One region of the Streptomyces sp. WY228 genome, then DNA from elsewhere that is predicted to be linked to it. Evidence: riboswitches for the same ligand, from Rfam matches in the RefSeq annotation. Region 1 holds a riboswitch; each other region holds the start of a gene.
The links. Region 1 has a riboswitch for cobalamin ahead of KV381_RS25415 (ribonucleoside-diphosphate reductase subunit alpha). Riboswitches for the same ligand answer to the same signal wherever they lie in the genome.
Positions count from the first base shown of each region.

Region 2: linked by a shared signal. The riboswitch ahead of metE (5-methyltetrahydropteroyltriglutamate--homocysteine S-methyltransferase) and the one ahead of KV381_RS25415 (ribonucleoside-diphosphate reductase subunit alpha) in region 1 are both predicted to bind cobalamin.
Region 3: linked by a shared signal. The riboswitch ahead of KV381_RS01710 (ABC transporter substrate-binding protein) and the one ahead of KV381_RS25415 (ribonucleoside-diphosphate reductase subunit alpha) in region 1 are both predicted to bind cobalamin.

Region 1 is NZ_CP079114.1:5,769,449-5,775,704, forward strand. Features, by position in the region: gene KV381_RS25400 (GlxA family transcriptional regulator) at 1-310, opposite strand, end outside; gene KV381_RS25405 (hypothetical protein) at 392-607, shown strand; gene KV381_RS25410 (ribonucleotide-diphosphate reductase subunit beta) at 604-1,623, opposite strand; gene KV381_RS25415 (ribonucleoside-diphosphate reductase subunit alpha) at 1,623-4,079, opposite strand; cobalamin riboswitch at 4,216-4,356, opposite strand; gene KV381_RS25420 (GNAT family N-acetyltransferase) at 4,404-4,913, opposite strand; gene KV381_RS25425 (hypothetical protein) at 4,913-5,596, opposite strand; gene KV381_RS25430 (YbdD/YjiX family protein) at 5,745-5,948, opposite strand; gene KV381_RS25435 (carbon starvation CstA family protein) at 5,945-6,256, opposite strand, start outside.
Region 2 is NZ_CP079114.1:7,070,416-7,076,671, reverse strand. Features, by position in the region: gene KV381_RS31035 (aminotransferase class V-fold PLP-dependent enzyme) at 1-413, opposite strand, end outside; gene KV381_RS31030 (Imm49 family immunity protein) at 615-1,541, opposite strand; gene metE (5-methyltetrahydropteroyltriglutamate--homocysteine S-methyltransferase) at 1,669-3,993, opposite strand; cobalamin riboswitch at 4,158-4,374, opposite strand; partial or broken gene KV381_RS31020 (MFS transporter) at 4,551-4,925, opposite strand; gene KV381_RS31015 (TetR/AcrR family transcriptional regulator) at 5,011-5,655, opposite strand; gene KV381_RS31010 (hypothetical protein) at 5,920-6,117, shown strand; gene cobF (precorrin-6A synthase (deacetylating)) at 6,197-6,256, opposite strand, start outside.
Region 3 is NZ_CP079114.1:399,933-406,188, forward strand. Features, by position in the region: gene KV381_RS01695 (PRC and DUF2382 domain-containing protein) at 1-734, shown strand, start outside; gene KV381_RS01700 (ABC transporter ATP-binding protein) at 882-1,667, opposite strand; gene KV381_RS01705 (iron ABC transporter permease) at 1,664-2,749, opposite strand; gene KV381_RS01710 (ABC transporter substrate-binding protein) at 2,746-3,792, opposite strand; cobalamin riboswitch at 3,852-4,039, opposite strand; gene KV381_RS01715 (beta-ketoacyl synthase) at 4,152-5,375, opposite strand; gene KV381_RS01720 (acyl carrier protein) at 5,372-5,647, opposite strand; gene KV381_RS01725 (acyl-CoA dehydrogenase) at 5,763-6,256, opposite strand, start outside.

The DNA.
Region 1 (6,256 bases):
GCACCCGCGAGCCGCGCTCCACGGCCCGGCGCAGCGCGTCGAGGACCTCCTCCGGATACTCCCGCCGCACGAAGTGGCTGCCCGCGGGCACGGCGATGAGGTCGGCCTCCTCCAGCCGCTCCAGACCGTGCGGCGTGGTGATGGTGAAGCCCGCGTGGGTGTTCAGGACGGGGCCCTCGGCGGAGACCACCGCGAAGTCGTGCACCGGCAGGCCCTCGTCGCTGCGGTCCAGTCCGAACACCTCGCACAGGACGCCGAGTTCGAAGGGATGGACCTCGTCGAGGAGGAGGGCGGCGACATTGGTCAGCATGGAGCGAGTGTGGCAGCTATTTGATGCCCCATGGCAGTCCTGCCACTGATGTTTTTCGTCCGGGCGGGCCAGAGTAGAGGCATGAACACATTCCTGAACTACCTGGTCGTAGCGGCACTTTTCGCCCTCGTCCTCGCGCCCGTCGCCCTCGGCTCCGCCCGCGAACGCCGGATCGACCGCCAGCTGCGCGAGGCGGAACGCGGCCGGCGGGCGGCCGGACCCCCGGAAACGAAAAGCGCCGCGCGGCCTGTCACGGCCACGCGGCGCCCTCACCCGAGGATCTGGGTCAGGGTCTAGAAGTCGTCGTCGAACCCGACCGAGCCCTCGACCGCCACCTGGTAGGCGGACGGGCGGCGCTCGAAGAAGTTCGTCAGCTCCTGGACGCCCTGGAGCTCCATGAAGGAGAACGGGTTCTCCGAGCCGTACACCGTCGGGAAGCCGAGGCGGGCGAGCCGCTGGTCGGCTACGCACTCCAGGTACTGGCGCATCGACTCGGTGTTCATGCCCGGCAGGCCCTCGCCGCACAGGTCGCGGCCGAACTGCAGCTCCGCCTCGACCGCTTCCTTCAGCATGTCGGTGACCTGCTGCTGGAGCGCGTCGTCGAAGAGCTCCGGCTCCTCCTTGCGGACGGTGTCCACGACCTCGAACGCGAAGTTCATGTGCATCGTCTCGTCACGGAACACCCAGTTGGTGCCCGTGGCGAGACCGTGCAGCAGACCGCGCGAGCGGAACCAGTACACGTACGCGAACGCGCCGTAGAAGAACAGCCCCTCGATGCACGCCGCGAAGCAGATCAGGTTCAGCAGGAAGCGACGGCGGTCGGCCTTCGTCTCCAGCCGGTCGATCTTCTCGACCGAGTCCATCCACTTGAAGCAGAACTGGGCCTTCTCCCGGATCGAGGGGATCTCCTCGACCGCGTCGAACGCCGCCGCCCGGTCGTCCGGGTCGGGCAGATAGGTGTCCAGCAGCGTCAGATAGAACTGGACGTGCACGGCCTCCTCGAAGAGCTGCCGCGACAGATACAGCCGCGCCTCGGGAGAGTTGATGTGCTTGTACAGCGTCAGCACGAGGTTGTTCGAGACGATCGAGTCACCGGTCGCGAAGAACGCCACCAGCCGGCCGATCATGTGCTGCTCACCCGGCGACAGCTTCGCGAGGTCGGCGACGTCCGAGTGGAGGTCGACCTCCTCGACGGTCCAGGTGTTCTTGATCGCGTCCCGGTAGCGCTCGTAGAAGTCCGGGTAGCGCATGGGACGCAGGGTCAGCTCGAATCCCGGGTCGAGCAGGTTCTTCTCTTCGTTGGTGGTGCTCATTACTGGCAGGCCTCGCAGGACTCGGGGTTTTCGAGAGAGCAGGCGATGGCGTCCGCGTCGGGAGCCGAAGCCTGCTGTACGGGAATGGGGGCGGCGGCCGCCGCCTGGCCGGACGCGGCACGGGCGATCCGGGTCGCCGGGCGCGAACGCAGGTAGTACGTCGTCTTCAGCCCCTGCTTCCAGGCGTACGCGTACATCGAGGAGAGCTTGCCGATCGTCGGCGTCTCCAGGAACAGGTTGAGCGACTGGCTCTGGTCGAGGAACGGCGTACGGGCCGCCGCCATGTCGATCAGACCGCGCTGCGGGATCTCCCACGCCGTGCGGTACAGCGCCCGCACGTCCTCGGGGATCCACGCGAAGCCCTGCACGGAGCCGCTGGCCTCGCGCAGCGCCTCACGGGTGCGGGCGTCCCACACGCCGAGCTTCTTCAGCTCGTCCACCAGGTAGGCGTTGACCTGGAGGAACTCACCGCTGAGCGTCTCGCGCTTGAACAGGTTGGAGACCTGCGGCTCGATGCACTCGTACACCCCGGCGATCGAGGCGATCGTCGCGGTCGGCGCGATGGCGAGCAGCAGCGAGTTGCGCATACCGGTCTTCGCGACCCGGGCGCGCAGGGCGTCCCAGCGCTCCGGCCAGTTCAGCTCGGTGTCGTAGTGGTCCGGGTGCAGCACACCGCGCGCGGCACGCGTCTCGGACCAGGCCGGCAGCGGGCCCCGGGGGGTCCCCCCTGAACCGGAGCCTGTCGGAGGCTCTTGGGGGCGCTCGGCGAGGTCGCAGGAGGCCTCGTACGCGGCCAGCATGATGCGCTCGGAGATCTTCGTGGAGAGCGCGCGGGCCTCGGGCGAGTCGAACGGCAGGCGCAGCTGGAAGAAGACGTCCTGGAGGCCCATCGCACCCAGGCCGACCGGCCGCCAGCGGGAGTTGGAGTTCCCGGCCTGCTCGGTCGGGTAGAAGTTGATGTCGACGACCCGGTCCAGGAAGGTCACCGCCGTACGCACGGTGGCGTCCAGGCGCTCCCAGTCGATCGAGCCGTTCGCGACGAACGCGCCGAGGTTGACCGAGCCCAGGTTGCAGACGGCCGTCTCGCCGTCGTCGGTGACCTCCAGGATCTCCGTGCACAGGTTCGAGGAGTGCACGACCCGGCCCGGCTCGGCGGTCTGGTTCGCGGTCCGGTTGGAGGCGTCCTTGAACGTCATCCAGCCCTGACCGGTCTGCGCGAGGGTCCGCATCATCCGGCCGTACAGCTCACGCGCCGGAATCGTCCTGCGGGCCAGACCCTTGGCCTCGGCCGCGCGGTAGGCCGCGTCGAACGCGTCGCCCCACAGGTCGACCAGCTCGGGCACGTCCGCAGGGGAGAACAGCGACCACTCGGTGTCCGCGTCGACCCGGCGCATGAACTCGTCCGGGATCCAGTGCGCCAGGTTCAGGTTGTGCGTACGCCGCTGGTCCTCGCCGGTGTTGTCGCGGAGCTCCAGGAACTCCTCGATGTCCGCGTGCCAGGTCTCCAGGTAGACCGCCGCCGCGCCCTTGCGCCGGCCACCCTGGTTCACCGCCGCGACGGAGGCGTCCAGCGTCTTGAGGAACGGCACGATGCCGTTGGAGTGCCCGTTGGTGCCCCGGATCAGCGAACCCCGGGCACGGATGCGGGAGTACGACAGACCGATGCCGCCCGCGTGCTTGGAGAGCCGCGCCACCTGGTGGTAGCGATCGTAGATCGAGTCCAGCTCGTCCTTCGGCGAGTCCAGCAGATAGCAGGAGGACATCTGCGGGTGCCGGGTGCCGGAGTTGAAGAGGGTGGGGGAGGAGGGGAGGTAGTCCAGCTTGCTCATCAGCCCGTAGAGCGCGGCGACCTCGTCCAGCGCCCGCACCGACTCGTCCTCGGCGAGGCCCGCGGCCACGCGCAGCATGAAGTGCTGCGGGGTCTCGATGACCTGGCGGGTGATCGGGTGGCGCAGGAGGTAACGGCTGTGCAGCGTCCGCAGGCCGAAGTAGCCGAAGCGGTCGTCGGCGCCGTCCGCCAGGGCCTGCTCGACGAGCTGGTCGAGCGCGGCCGCGTGCAGCGCCACGAAAGCGGCGGTGCGGTCGGCGATCAGGCCCTCGCGGTGCCCGACGGCGACCGAGGCGGAGAAGGACGTCGCGCCCTGTCCCGCGGCCTCGTCCGCGATCGTGCGGGTCAGCAGCCGGGCGGCCAGCCGGGAGTACGCCGGGTCCTCGGAGATCAGCCCCGCGGCGGCCTCGGTGGCCAGCGAGCGCAACTCGGCCTCGTCGGAACGGGCGTTGCGCCCGCGCAGCGCGGCGGCGGCGACCCGGCCGGGGTCGGTGTCGGGCAGATCGACGGTGAGGTCGGTCAGGGTCCGCAGCAAAGCGGTCCCGGGTCCGTCGTTCGGGGCGTTCCCGGCCGTGGTGGACTCGGCGGATTCGGTGGCTGAAACCGGATCGGCGGGCGCGATGGTCACTGGGCTTTCCCTCGCTCGGCAGGGGGCCTGCGGCAGGCGGGGAAGCCGGGCAGCGCGAAGCCCGGGGCGGGGCAGCACAACTGACGGCGTCCACCGGCCTATCCGCGAGGCCCGGACGTCTGGCGTCCGGTTCGGTCGATCCGGACGCGCTGTCGGCAGGTCATCGGACTTCAGGTGTGCAAATACACACTGATCACACCGTTGCGGGACAGTTCCGGATTCGCACCGGATTCCCCTGCGACGACAGCGAGGTCGAGCATACATGTGGGGGCCGCCAGATGCTGCGGCCCCCACATGTTGTGTCGCATCGATTTCATGAGCCCCTCAGGACGTCGCCTCCAGCCACAGCCGGAAGGTCATGAGCCGCAGGCCCGGCACCGGCTCCCAGTCCCGTTCAGGGGTCCGCAGAAAGCCGAGCCGACGGTAGATCCTATGGGCCGAGAGCATGCCCGGCTGCGTCGACAGCACCAGCGCCCGGACCCCGTCGGCGGACCGGGCCCGCTCGATGCACGCCCGCACGAGAGCCTCACCCACGCCCCGTCCGCGCCCCGCGCGGGCCACGGCCAGCATCCGGAATTCGGCCTCGTCCGGACCGGCGATGTCGCGCCACGGCGTGCCGGGAGCGGCATACGTCACACCGCCGAGCACCGTCCCGTCCGCGTCGAGCGCGACCAACACCTCCGCCTCGGCCGCCCGCTGTTCCACCGCCCGCAGCTTGAGCAGATACGGGTCCTGCGGGCCGTCCAGCAGATCGTCGCCGAGATACGCCTCGGCGATGATCCCGCCGAGCACGGCGTACTCGGCGGGTTCCGCCACTCTGATCGTCAGATCCATCAGCCACTCGCTCCCACATCGTTGTTCGGCGCGCCGTCGCCCACCGGCGGCAGATCGCCGCGTTCGACCGGCTGCTGTCCTGCGGCCTCCCCGGCCGGCGGCAGCACCCGGTCCAGTTCCCGGTCGTCGGCGCGGTGGGCGGCCAGCGCCGCCGAACGCAGCGTCGCCCGGTCCGGCTTGTCGCGCGGCCCGCTCACCGTGACCACGAGTTCGCCCTGCTCCCAGGCGTACGCATGGCCCGACTCCGTGGCCCGGTACCACTGTTCGCCGTCCCGCTCGCACGTCACCAGGGGCTCCTGACCGCTTGCGGCCGCGGAGCCCTCCGTACAGTCGGCTTCGGCGTGCGGGCGGCGCTCCACCGACAGCCGGAGCGTTCCGCCGTCCGGCGCGGTGTAGGAGCTGCTGAACCCGTCGTCGCCGAGCACCCCGACCGACTGGCGCGCCAGGGCGTAGCCCGCGGCCTCGGTCACCCACACGTGCTCCGTGACGAGCTGCGCGGCGCTCGCCCGCGCCTCCAGCTCCGCCCGGTCCGGCGCCGGGCCGTCCGAGGAACTCCGGCCCGCCGCCATCGTGTCGGGCGGCGGCTCGGTGCCGCAGCCGGTCGTCGCCAGGGCCAGTGCCAGCGTCAGCGGCAGGGTCAGGAGGAGAGGCCGGAGCCGGGGCGAACGGGAGCGCGATGTCATGGGCGCATCTTTTCGTACGGTGAGGGATCCGTGCACCGGGAAATCGAACGGTGGACGGACGGCGGACAGACCTCCGGGCCGTCGTCCGCTCCATCGAGGGAGCGGGCGACGGCCCGGGATCCAGGGCCCGCCGACCGGCCGGTGGTGCTCAGCAGCAGCGGAAGCCCTCGCGCGGATCGGCCTCGCGGGCGTCCGTGCGGCTGCGCTCGAACGCGCGGCGGGTCATCACCGGCGCGTCCGGATCGTGGCTTCTCGCGTGCGCCACGTAGCGGTCGTACGTGGACTCGCCGGTCAGCTCACGGACGTACCAGCGGATCCGTCCCGCCACCCGCCGGACGTCCGCGACGGTCATGTCGGACTCCCCGTTCCCGCGGCCTCCTTGCGCAGGCCGCCCTCGGGGCCGACTCCGGCGGCGGCCAGTTCGGCCTTCTCCTCCGGGGTCGCGAAGATCGAGGCCGGGGCGACGAGCTTGGACTCGACGTACGGCGCCTCGTGGAGCTTCACGCTCTCCGGGTCGCGGATGGCCCGGTAGCAGACCCGTCCGGCGTCCACGAGCACCACGATGATGAGGAGCGCGAAGAGCGCGCTCAGCACCCCGTCGACGGTGGAGTTGGTGACGACGGTCCGCATGTCGTCCATGCTCTTCGCGGGCGCCAGTAC
Region 2 (6,256 bases), 1.3 Mb from region 1:
CCCGCCAGCTCTGCCGCGACGGCCACGGCGAGCGGCGGGCAGTGCAGATGGGCGACGCAGGCGGGGTCGGCCGGATCGGCGGCCCCTTCCGCGACCGCGCGGACCACGTCCGCGAGCGCCGCCTCGGGGCCGACGCCCTCCTCCGGCAGCACCGGGGAGCAGAGGGCGCGGGTGCTCAGGGCCACGGCCCCGGGGCCTCCGGCGGGCAGCGGGCCGCCCCGGGCCCGGGGTGCGTCCTCCAGCGCGTCCAGGACGATCGTGGTGAGGTCCCGCAGCCGCCCGGGCCCGTCCGCGCCGCCCGCGAGGAGGCTTGCCCGTACGCCCTGTGCGCCGGGCGCCGGCGGCGTACCGGCGCTCACACCCCACGGCTCCAGGGGCGGTTCACCGGACGGTGAGAGGTGAGCAGGTGGCATGGCGAAGCCCTTCGGTCACAGTGCGCGGCGGGTCGGGCGGGAGCGGTGTCCGCACGCAGAGCCGTACCGGGGGCGGGAAGAAGATCCACCACCGGATATCCGCTGGTTAGGCTAACCTAACTTCGAGGGCGCGCATGACGGCGACCCGCCGGGCCCTGGAGGCTGCTTCGCTTGCCAGGAGCCCAAGTTGCCGGGTCCTGCCTACGCAGCCCGGCGCAACGCGTCGGTGGTTCCCAACAGTTCGGGCGGCAGATAGCGGGAGCGGACGCCGAGCTCCCATCCGTGCGCCTGCACCGCGAGCGCGGCCAGGGCGAGGGCGTCGAGCGGCAGCAGGGTGCGGGGCGCGGAATCGGGCCCCTGGCTCTCCCGATAGCTGTCGAGCCGGTCCGCCAACGCCGCTTCGAACGCGTGCTGTTCGTCGTCGAGGAGGATGCGCAGCAGTCGCTGATCGGGCGTCGGCGCGCCCGCGGCGTCCAGTGCGGCGGCCGCCCGTTGCCGCTCGTCGGCGTCCGGCCGGCGCAGCGGCACGGTGGGCCAGTGCCGGGGCAGATGGCCCTCCGCCTCGCGCAGGTAGAGGCAGAGCGCGTCCATGGCCGCGAGGTCCGCCGGGTCCGATGCGGAGGTGAGCGGGGAGTACGGAACGCCCTCGTGGATCGCGGGCGCGTAGTCGTTCCGCAGCAGAAGTCCGATCACCCGCTGCCAGTCCAGTACGAGGCCGCTGACCAGGCAGACGGCGAAGGCGTCGAGCCAGGTCCGGGCGGAGGGGGCCGCTGCTCCCGGGTGGCCGATGGCAGCGCCGAAGGACATGTCCTCGGTGCTGAGCTGCTCGCCGATCAGCGGGAAGGGGATCTCCTGGTCGCCGTCGGGGAAGCAGCCGACGCTCAACTCCCCCAGGCGGCATTCGGCCGCCGTGCGCAGCGCGGCGCGTGCGACCTCGTCGAGCACGGCTCCGCGCCCGGTGCGGGCGGCGACGTGGTCGAGCAGTTCGGCGGCGGCTTCGGCCATGCGCCGCGGGGCCGGATCGTCGTAGCGCATCCCGTGCCACCGCCCCGCGGCTCGTCCGACGATGTCCTCCGACGCTTCGTCCAGCCGCCGGGCGTCCACCTCATGACACGTCACTTCCCGCACCTACCCCGCCCTTTCGTGATCTTCGATCCGGAAGCGGCACGCTATCAGCGGTCTCGGACATCACCCGGGCCCCACGGGTACGGCCCGGTGCGGAAGCGGCGGTGGCCGCTCCCGCACCGGGCCGCGATCACGCCGCTTCGGTGGGCAGCTCCGCGCGGATCTCCCGCGCGGCGGCGACCAGGTTCTCCAGGGAGGCCCGGGTCTCGGGCCAGCCCCGGGTCTTCAGGCCGCAGTCGGGGTTCACCCACAGGCGCCCGGCCGGAATGGCCTCAAGTCCCTTGCGCAGCAGGGCCGCTGCCTCTTCGGCGCTGGGGATGCGCGGGGAGTGGATGTCGTAGACGCCGGGTCCGGCCTCACGGGGGTAGCCGTGGGCGGCGAGTTCGCGGGCGACCTGCATGTGGGAGCGGGCCGCCTCCAGGCTGATGACGTCGGCGTCGAGGTCGTCGATGGCCTGGACGATGTCGCCGAACTCCGCGTAGCACATGTGGGTGTGGATCTGGGTGTCCGGACGCACCCCGGCGGTGGCGAGCCGGAAGGACTCGGTCGCCCAGCGAAGGTACGCGGCGTGCTCGGCGGTCCGCAGCGGAAGCGTCTCGCGCAGGGCGGGCTCGTCGACCTGGATGACCGAAGTACCGTTCGCCTCCAGGTCGTTGACCTCGTCGCGCAGGGCGAGGGCCACCTGGCGGGCGGTGTCGCCGAGCGGCTGGTCGTCCCGGACGAAGGACCAGGCGAGCATGGTGACCGGGCCGGTGAGCATGCCCTTGACGGGGCGCTCGGTCAGCGACTGCGCGTACGTGGTCCAGCGCACGGTCATCGGCTCGGGGCGCGAGATGTCGCCCGCGAGGACCGGCGGGCGGACGTAGCGGGTGCCGTAGGACTGCACCCAGCCGTGCTGGGTGGCGAGGTAGCCGGTGAGTTGCTCGGCGAAGTACTGGACCATGTCGTTGCGTTCGGGCTCGCCGTGCACCAGGACGTCGAGTCCGGCCTTCTCCTGGAAGGAGAGGACCTCGCGGATCTCGTCCTTGATCCGGTCCTCGTAACCGGCCTCGTCGATCCGGCCGGCCCGCAGGTCGGCCCGCGCGGTGCGCAGTTCGGTGGTCTGCGGGAACGACCCGATGGTGGTGGTCGGCAAGAGCGGCAGCCCGAGGTGGGCGCGCTGGGCGACGGTGCGTTCGGCGTACGGCTGCGAGCGGCGGCCGTCGGCGTCGGTGATGGCCGCCGTACGGGCGCGGACGGCCGGGTCGCGGGTGATGGCGGCGTCGGCGCGGGAGGCCAGGTCGGCCCGGTTGGCGGCGAGTTCGGCGGCGATGGCCTCGGTGCCGTCGGACAGGCCGCGGGCCAGGACGACGATCTCCTGGGTCTTCTGCCGGGCGAAGGCGAGCCAGCGGGCGATCTGCGGGTCGATGTCGCTCTCGGCCTTCGCGTCCAGCGGGACGTGGAGGAGGGAGCTGGAGGCGGAGACGTCGACGTGGTCCGCCAGGCCGAGGAGCGTGCCGAGGGTGGCGAGCGACTTCTCGTAGTCGTTGATCCAGATGTTGCGGCCGTTGACGACACCGGCGACCAGGCGCTTGCCGGGCAGTCCGCCGGCCGCCGCGAGGTCGTCGAGGTTTCCGGCGCCGGACTCGGTGAAGTCGAGCGCGAGACCGTCGACGGGCGCCTTGGCCAGGACCGGCAGCGCCTCGCCGAGCCGCCCGAAGTACGAGGCGACCAGCAGCTTCGGCCGGTCGGCGAGCCCGCCGAGCTCGCGGTAGGCGCGGGCGGCGGCGTTCAGCTCGGCCGGGGTCCGGTCCTGGACGAGCGCGGGCTCGTCCAGCTGCACCCATTCCGCACCGGCCGCACGCAGGTCGGCGAGGACTTCGGCGTACACGGGGAGCAGCCGGTCCAGCAGGGTCAGCGGCTCGAAGTCGGCGGCCACACCGGGGGCCGCCTTGGCGAGCAGGAGGTAGGTGACGGGGCCGACGAGCACCGGGCGGGGGGTCAGGCCGAGAGCCAGGGCCTCCTTGAACTCCGCGACCTGCTTGGCGGAGTCGGCGGTGAACTCCGTGTCCGGGCCCAACTCGGGCACCAGGTAGTGATAGTTGGTGTCGAACCACTTCGTCATCTCCAGCGGCGCGACGTCCTGCGTGCCGCGGGCCATGGCGAAGTAGCCGTCGAGGGCGTCGGCGCGGACCGCTGCGCGGTGCCGCTCGGGGACAGCGCCGACCATGACGCTGGTGTCCAGGACATGGTCGTAGTACGAGAAATCACCGGTCGGCACGTCGTGGACGCCGGCCTCGGCGAGCTGCTGCCAGGTTCCCCGGCGCAGTTCGGCGGCGGTCTGCCGGAGGGTGTCCGCGGTGACGCGGCCCTTCCAGTAGCCCTCGATGGCCTTCTTCAGTTCACGGTTCCGACCCTGGCGGGGGTAGCCGTACACGGTGGCCCGTGCTGCCGCGGCTGCGGGCTTCGCTGTCACGTGACTCTCCTTCGCGAGCGCGTCTGCTGTGCAGATCCCGGGACGGGACGCGGACGCGAAGGGATGACGCATCGGGCGGACACCGGACACCTGGAGCCGTGCCCGTCCCACCTGATGGTTACGCCGACCCGCCCACGAGGTCACCGGGATCTCCGCACGCGAACGGTCGCGTGCGGGCAGCGGGCAGGTCTTCGGACTCGCGGGCACGTCTGCCGGAGGCAGACACCTAATGGCCGTCGCTTCCCAGACCCGGCCGGGCCCAGTGCGTATGACGGCGGTCGTTCCCACTCACCGCTGCGGGGCAGTCCCGGATTCCCACCGGGTTCCCTCTTACGACGCCCTGTCTGGCGGACAGAGCGAACCAGCTGCACCGGTCACCCTAAGGGGGCGACCGGCGGGCGCACACCGTTGTTCACACTTCGGACGGTGATGTGAGACACGGGGCGGCGCTTTCCGGCCGCCCGCGGCCCGCGTCGCGCGGGGGCGGTCCGGTGCGCCGGCGCGTGCCCGGCAGCAGCGCCGCGGGGATGAGCGCGAGCGCGGCCGTCGCGGCGAGCACCATCAGCGCTGGTCCGCAGGGCGACCGGCAGCCCGAGCCGGTCCGGTGGGTAGACCTGGCGCAGCAGGGCCAGCGTCGCCGGCTGCAACAGGGCTCCGAACACGCCTTGTACGGCGCGCAGCGCGATGACCCAGCCGACCGAGGGCACCACGGCGATGCCCAGGGACGCGGCCCCGAAGCCGAGCGATCCGGTCAGGAGCAGGCGGGTGTGGCCGTACCGGTCCCCCAGCCGTCCGGCGAGGACGAGAAGACTCGCCACCGCGAGGAGGTAGGCCGTACTCGTCCACTGCACCTGGGCGAGAGAGGCGGAGAGATCGCGTTGAAGGCTGGGCTGGGCCACGAAGAGGACGGAGCCGTCGAGCGCGACGATCATCGCCCCGGCGACACTGCCCGCGAGGGCGAGGCGGGGGCGGTCGCTGAGCCGGTCGACGGGGGTACGGGCGGGGGCGCGGGTACGGTCACGGTCGCGCCGGTCCGAGGTGGGCGTCGACCGTCCGGGCGATCAGCGGCGCGAGGCTCTCGCGGTCGCGCGCGTCGCCGGGCGAGGGGGCTGCCAGGGTGAGGGAGAGGCTTCCCCAGCTCCAGAGTTGGGCGATGCCGTGGACGTTCGCCCAGAGGGCTGCGGCCACGACGTCCGGGGCGGGCCCGGGCCCGGCGGGCGACGGCCGGGCGGAGTCCTGCAGGTGCCGGGCGACCAGGGCGACGAGCGAGCCGAACAGCGGAAGGGTCTTCTCCCGCAGCCTGGGCCGCCCGTCGGCCTCGTCGCCGCCGTCCAGCAGGTCGTGGCGGAACATCAGCTCGAACATCGGGCGCTGCTCGACGGCGAATCCGACGTAGCCCTCGACCAGGAGGCACAGCTGGGCGCGCGGGTCGCCGTCCGGCCTCAGCGCGGTGTCTAGCCGGTCCTTCAAGGCGTCGAAACCGCGCCCCGCGATGGCGGAGAGCAGCGAGCGGTGGGTCGGGAAGTAGCGGCGCGGCGCGCCGTGCGAGACACCGGCACGGCGGGCGATCTCCCGCAGCCCCAGCGCCGCGATCCCCTCGGTCGCCACCATCTCGACGCCGATGTCCACCAGTCGTTCCCGCAGCGGGGTCCCGTCTTCCATGGGAAACTTCTAGCACCATCGAGTAGACAGTGTCTACTCGATGGGCGAGGGGCGCCACGGACGTTCCGCGCCCGTTCCGCCGTTCGTCATCCGCTTCCTGACCGCCGGTCAGGTCGATGACCTCGACTGTGCCGAGGCAGTGACCCAGATGTAACCGAATGGCGTAGAGAACGCGGAACCACGGAGCGTCACAAGCCGTTCTTCTTCCCACTACACGGCCGCCGGACCCCGGCGACGTACGACCGGAGGAAAGGAAAACGCCCTATGAAGAAGACCGTCGGATGGGCCCAGGACGGCGACGACTGGACGATCACCGTGAACGGCACGCTGTATCGCGCGATCGAACGGCCGACGGACGGCCGGGTGCACAACTATCTGGTGCGGGGCGACGATCTGACCGCCGAGTGCCCGAGCCTGGGGCACGGGCTCGGCGTGATCCGGGCGCACGAGACCCGGCGCTGACACCCCGCCGGTCCGACGACGAGGTGCGGAGGCCGCTGCCGCCCGCGCCTCGACGTGGACCCGCCGCCCGACCGTGGCCTCAGGCGTCCGTGACGTCCGGCGCCGGGCGCAGCAGATAGGTGTCCATGATCCAGCCGTG
Region 3 (6,256 bases), 5.4 Mb from region 1:
TGACCAGGAAGTCCGGCAACCTCGGTGACAACCGGTCGGCCGGCATGGACGCGCCGACCACCGCCGGGACCGGGGCGATGGGCGCGGCCGGTGCCGCGGGTGCGGCAGGCGCGGCCGGAACGGCCCCCGGAGCCAAGGCCACCGGGAAGGCGACCACCACCGGGACGAGCGCCGGGATGGCCGGCGCGGGAACGACAGGAGCTGCGGGCATGGCAGGAGCAGGCAGCGGTACGGGCAGGCACCGCGACACGGACGCCGCCACCACGGGACGCCCGCTGGCGGGCGCCGGAGCGGGCACGTCCCGGGCGGCCGACATGAGCGGCAAGGAGGAGATGATCCGCTCCGAGGAGCAGCTGCACGTCGGCAAGGAGGAGTACGAGAGCGGCAGGGCGCGGCTGCACAAGTACGTGGTGACCGAGGAGGTCACCCGGACCGTGCCCGTCTCCCACGAAGAGGTACGCGTGGTCCGCGAACCGCTCCAGCCCGGCGAGAAGACCGCCGGGACGACGGACCTCGGTGAGCAGGACGTCGAGATCACGCTGCACGCGGAGCGCGCCACCGTGCGCAAGGAGGCCGTGCCGGTGGAGCGGGTCCGGCTGGAGACCAACCGGGTCACCGAGCAGAAGGAAGTCTCCGCCGAGATCCGCAAGGAGAAGATCGACTACGCGGACGGCAAGGACATGGGCACCGGCAAGGACACCGGTGGCGAGTTCGGCCAGGGGCGACGCCGCTGACCAGCACCTCCTCAGGTGGCCATACGGCCGCTCCCACGTCCTCGGCCGCCGGGCGGACTCGTACACGGGTCCGCCCGGCGGGCTGTCCGGGCCCGGCCGGTACACCGGTCCGGCCGGTGCGACGCGACCGCGAGGACCGTACGGCGCTCAGCGGCGCGGCAGGAACCGTACCGAGGGGCGTCCGTCGGGGCCTTCCGGGGTGACGACCGCCCGGACCCCGTAGACGTCCTCGATGAGTTCGCCGGTGATGACCTCGGCCGGGGTGCCGCCCGCGACGACCCGGCCGGCCTTCATCACGGTGATCCGGTCGCAGAACATCGCGGCGAGGTTGAGGTCGTGCAGCGCGACGACGCTGGTGACGGGGAGTTCGGCGACCAGGGCGAGCAGGTCCAGCTGGTGCTGGATGTCGAGGTGGTTCGTCGGTTCGTCCAGGAGGAGTTCGCGGGGCTGCTGGGCCAGGGCCCGGGCGATCTGGACGCGTTGGCGTTCGCCGCCGGACAGGGTGTGCCAGGACTGGCCGGCCCGGTCCGTGAGCCCGGTGCGCCGCAGCGCCTCGGCGACGGCGTCCTCGTCGGTGCGGTCGGGGGCGGACCAGGCGCGGCGGTGCGGGATGCGGCCGAGGCGTACGACGTCGAGGACGCTGAGGTCGACCTGGGTGACCGCGTGCTGGTCGACGACCGCGATCCGGCGGGCGACGGTGCGGCGGCCGAGGCCGGCGAGGGGGTTCCCGTCCAGGGTGACGACACCGGTGGCCGGGGCGAGGAGGCCCGCGAGGATCCGCAGCAGGGTGGACTTGCCGGAGCCGTTGGGGCCGATGAGTCCGACGGTGGAGCCGGGCGGCGGGGCGATGTCCACGCCGTCGAGGATGAGCCGGCCGCCCGCCTCCCGGCCGACCCGTTCGGCCCGCAGGCCGCCGTTGCCGAGGAGGCTCATGACGTGCTCCGGGTGCGGTACAGGACGAGGACGAAGGCGGGGACGCCGATCAGCGCGGTGACGACGCCGACCGGTACCTCCTGCGGGTCCAGGACGGTCCGGGCGAGGGTGTCGACCCACACCAGGAAGACCGCCCCGGCGAGCGCGGTGACCGGGAGGAGACGCCGGTGCCCGGAGCCGGTGAGGGCGCGGGCCGCGTGCGGCAGCACCAGGCCGACGAAGCCGATCGCCCCGGCCGCGCTGACCAGGGCGGCGGTCAGCAGGGCGGTGGTGCAGAGCAGCACGATCCGGGTGCGGGCGACGTTCACGCCGAGCGCGGCGGCGGCGTCCTGCCCGAAGGCGAAGGCGTCGAGCGTACGGGCGTGGGCCAGGCAGACCACCAGGCAGACGGCGAGCACCGCGGAGCAGAGGGCGACCTCGCTCCAGCCGACGCCGCTGAGCGAGCCGAGGAGCCAGAACAGCACCCCGCGGGTCTGTTCGGCGTCGGCGGAGGTCATCACGACGAAGGAGGTGAGGGCGGAGAAGAGCTGCATCGCGGCGACGCCGGAGAGGACGACCCGGTCGGTGGAGCCGCCGAGGGTGTGGCTGAGCAACAGCACCAGGGCGAACGAGCAGATGGCCCCGGCGAACGCCCCGGCCGACAGCGACACCGCTCCCCCGCCGACCCCGAGGACGACCACCACGACCGCCCCGGTCGAGGCTCCGGAGGAGACGCCGAGGACGAAGGGGTCGGCGAGCGGGTTGCGCAGCAGGGACTGCATCACCGTGCCGCACACCGCGAGCCCCGCGCCGCACACGGCGGCGAGGAGGGTGCGGGGCATCCGGAGGTTCCAGATGATGCCGTCCCGGATCGGGCTGAGGTCACCGGCGCCGAACCCGAGGTGCGCGGCGACGGCGGACCAGACGTCGGGCACGGAGATCCGGGCGGGCCCGATGGTCACGGCGACCGCGACGGAGGCCAGCAGGAGGAGCAGGCCGCCGCTCCGGAGCAGCACGGTGAGCGGCGCGCCGCGCCGGGCGGGGCGGGTGGCGGCAGGCGGCGGGTCGGCCGCCTTCACGGCAGTACGGCTATCGGCGCTCACCCCGCGAGCCCGAAGTCGCGCAGCCCGGCCGCGACGCGCTCCAGGCCCTCGACGGTCCGGATGGTGGGGTTCATGGCCTGGCCGCTGAGCAGTACGTAACGGCGGTTCCTGACGGCGTCCATCGTCTTGGTGACCGGGTTGGACTCCAGGAACTCGATCTTCTTCTCGGCGCTCTCGGCGGTCTGCGTCGTACGGCTCAGGTCGCCGATGACCAGGACGTCGGGGTTGCGGTCGGCGACGGTCTCCCAGCTGATCTGGGGCCATTCGTCGTGGGTGTCGTCGAAGACGTTCTTCGCGCCGAGTTCCTTGGTGATGACGCCGGGGGCGCCGCAACAGCCCGCGAGGTAGGGGGCCTTGGAGTCGGAGAACCAGTAGAGGAGGGAGGCCTTGGATCCGTCGACGCCTTCGGCGGCCTTCGCCACCCGTTCCTGGAGTTTCTTCACCAGGGCGTCACCGCGCTCGGGGACGCCGAACACCTGGGAGAGTTCCCGGACTTCGGTGTAGACGCTGTCCATGGTCAGGGGCGCGGTGCGGGCTCCGTCGCCGCTGCCGCTGTTGTCCTTGCCGACGCAGTCGGCGGGCGAGATGTAGGTCGGGACGCCGAGCTTCTCGAACTGTTCGCGGGGTGCGACGCCGCCCTTGGCGAGGGTGGAGGTGAAGGAGGCGGAGAGGAAGTCGGGTTCCTTGTCGAGGACCTTCTCCGAGGAGGGCCGGTTCTCCGATATCCGCTCGACGCCGGCGTTGGCCTTCTCCAGGCCCTTCATGACCGGGTCGCTCCAGGTGGCGGTCCCGGCGAGCCGGTCGGCGAGCCCGAGCGAGAGCAGGATCTCGGTCGACCCCTGGTCGACGGAGACGGCCCGCTGGGGCGGGGCCTTCACCGTGACGGTGCGCCCGCAGTTCTCGATGGTGAGCGGAAAGCCCTTGGTCTTCTTCCCGTCGGCGGCCCCGGTGCTTTCGCCCCCGCCGCAGGCGGTCAGCAGGAGGAGTCCCGCCGCGAGCAGGGCGGCGGTACGTATCGGGGCGGGGGTGGCCGTGGACAGCACGAAGGACCTCTGTGTCTCTGGGCCCAGCCGCGGAGCCCGTCGTACGGTTCCCGTGCCCCGGTGCGGGCGCGGGCGCCAGCAGGTCTTCGGACTCGGGTTCGTCCGGGCGGGACGCCTTCCCGGAGCAGGTGGGTGCTCCAGTGGCCGTGGCCCCGCCCGTCCCCCTCACCGCTGCGCGTCAGTTCCGGTCTCGCACCGGATTCCCTGACCCCGTCGCTGGGGTTCGACTGGCCCCGGCAAGCTATCACGCGGCTTACCACAGATCAGACGCGGTGCGGCGGGCCGCCGGGCGCGGGGCCGGTGCGGCGCGGGATCGGCCCGCCGCACCGGCCCGGACAGACTTAGGGCGTGTCCGGCGGTTACGGAGCCTGGAGGGCGATCACCGCGTTCTGGCCGCCGAAGCCGAAGGAGTGGCTGACGGCCCGCCGTACGGGCACCTCGCGCGGGGCCTTGGTGACGCAGTCGATGTCGAACCCGGGCTCGGGGGCGTCCAGGTTCGCGATCGGCGGGATCATCCCGTGCTGGAGCGTGAGGATCGTCAGGCCCGCCTCGATGGCGCCGGCCGCGCCCATGCAGTGGCCCAGTACGCCCTTGGGGGCGGTGACGGGCGGCCGGTGCGGATAGGCCCGGCCGATGAGGGCGGCCTCGGTGGCGTCGTTGAGGGGGGTCGACGTCCCGTGGGCGTTGACGTGGTCGACGTCCTCGGGCCGCCAGCCCGCGTCGCGGAGCGCGCCGTCGACGGCCGCCCGCGCCACGTCCCCGGAGGGGTGGGGGCTGGTGGGGTGGTGGGCGTCGGTGGTGGCGCCGGTACCCGCGATCAGCGCCCGGGGGGAGGCGCCTCTGGCCCGGGCGTCCTCGGCCCGCTCCAGGACCATGACGGCCGCGCCCTCGCCCATGACGATCCCGGCCCGGTCGGCGGCGAAGGGCCGGCAGAGGCGGGCGGGGTCGCCGTCCCGCTGTGCCGCCGCGCCGGAGCGGGCGAAGCCGGTCATCGCGACCGGGAACACGATGGACTCGGTGGCCCCGGCGATGGCGATGTCGCAGTGGCCCAGCGTCAGCATGTCGCGGGCCACGGACAGGGCGGTCACCCCGGACGAGCAGGCCGTGCAGGGGGCGAGGCTGGGTCCGGTGGCCTTCATCCGGATGGCGATCTCGGCCGCGGGCATGTTCGGGATGGTCAGCAGGATGCCCGAGGGCGAGGTGGCCTCGGGGCCGCGCCGCTCCAGGGCGACGGCCTGTTCGGTGAGTCCGGCGGATCCTCCGCTGCTGGTGCCGACCACGACGGCGACCCGGGTGCCGTCCCAGTGCTCGGGGTCGAGCCCGGCGTCGGCGACCGCCTCCCGGGCGGCCAGGACGGCGAACTTGACGTAGCGGCCCATCCGGAACGCGGTCCGGCCGCCGACCGCGTCGTCGAGGTCGATGCCGGAGACCGTGCAGGCGAAGTCGACAGCGCAGCCGTGCAGTTCGGGGACGGTGCGGGCGGGTGACTCCCCGGCGCAGACTCCGTCCCAGGTGGTGTCGGTGGTGTGGCCGACCGGGGTGATCATGCCGAGCCCCGTGACGGCGATGGCGGGTCGCTTCATCGGGTGTTGCTCACCGGCACCGTGGCATCGGCCGCCGCGCTGCCGACGGCCGCGTCGATGTACGCGGAGATGTCGGCCAGCGTGGCGTCCTTGTACAGCTTCTCCGAGTCGGCGTCGACGCCCAGCGTCTCCTTGATGATGACGGCGAACTCGGCGACCGCGAGCGAGTCCATCTCCAGGCTGTCCATCGTGGACTCCGGCAGGATCTCGGCAGCGGGCACCTTGAAGGTCCCGGTGAGTACCTCGGTGATCTTGGGGTGGATGGTCTTCATGGCGATTCCTCTCATCGGTGTTTCATCGGCGTCTGGCCGGCTCGGGTTCTCCCGTACGGCGGGTAGGCGAACGCAGCGACCCACCGCTCCGAATAACTGGATGACGATCTTCCGGTTACGCCTTGGGGCGAACCGATTCGTCTACGCTCACCTGCGGCTTCTCGAACCATCGGGAGAGCATCGAGGTGGTTCCCCAGTACGCCAGCAGGACCCCGCGGGCGCCGAGCGCGGCCACCTTCTCGCGCAGCGGACGCCTCCTGCTGCCGCAGTTGGGCCGCTTGAATTCGGCCGCGCGGCCCCGGATGCCCGCCCTGCGGCCCCGGTGCCAGGGCCCCTCGGGGTCGTCGTAGACGTCCGCGTACCCGGGTCCGGCGATCGGCCAGTCCGACATCAGGCGCTCGGGAAGGGCGAAGGACCCGACCAGGGCGGGGGTGTGCGCGGCCACGGCGGCGATCGCCCGCTCCACCGTGTCGGGCAGAAAGGTGACCTGATCGGCGGTCAGCCGTCCGGTGGCGAGCAGGTCGCCGCTGTTGCGGGCGATCCACTGGAGTGCGAAGAGCCTGCGCAGCTCGGTCAGCCGCTCGCGCGCCTCGCCCTCGGGCAGGGCGG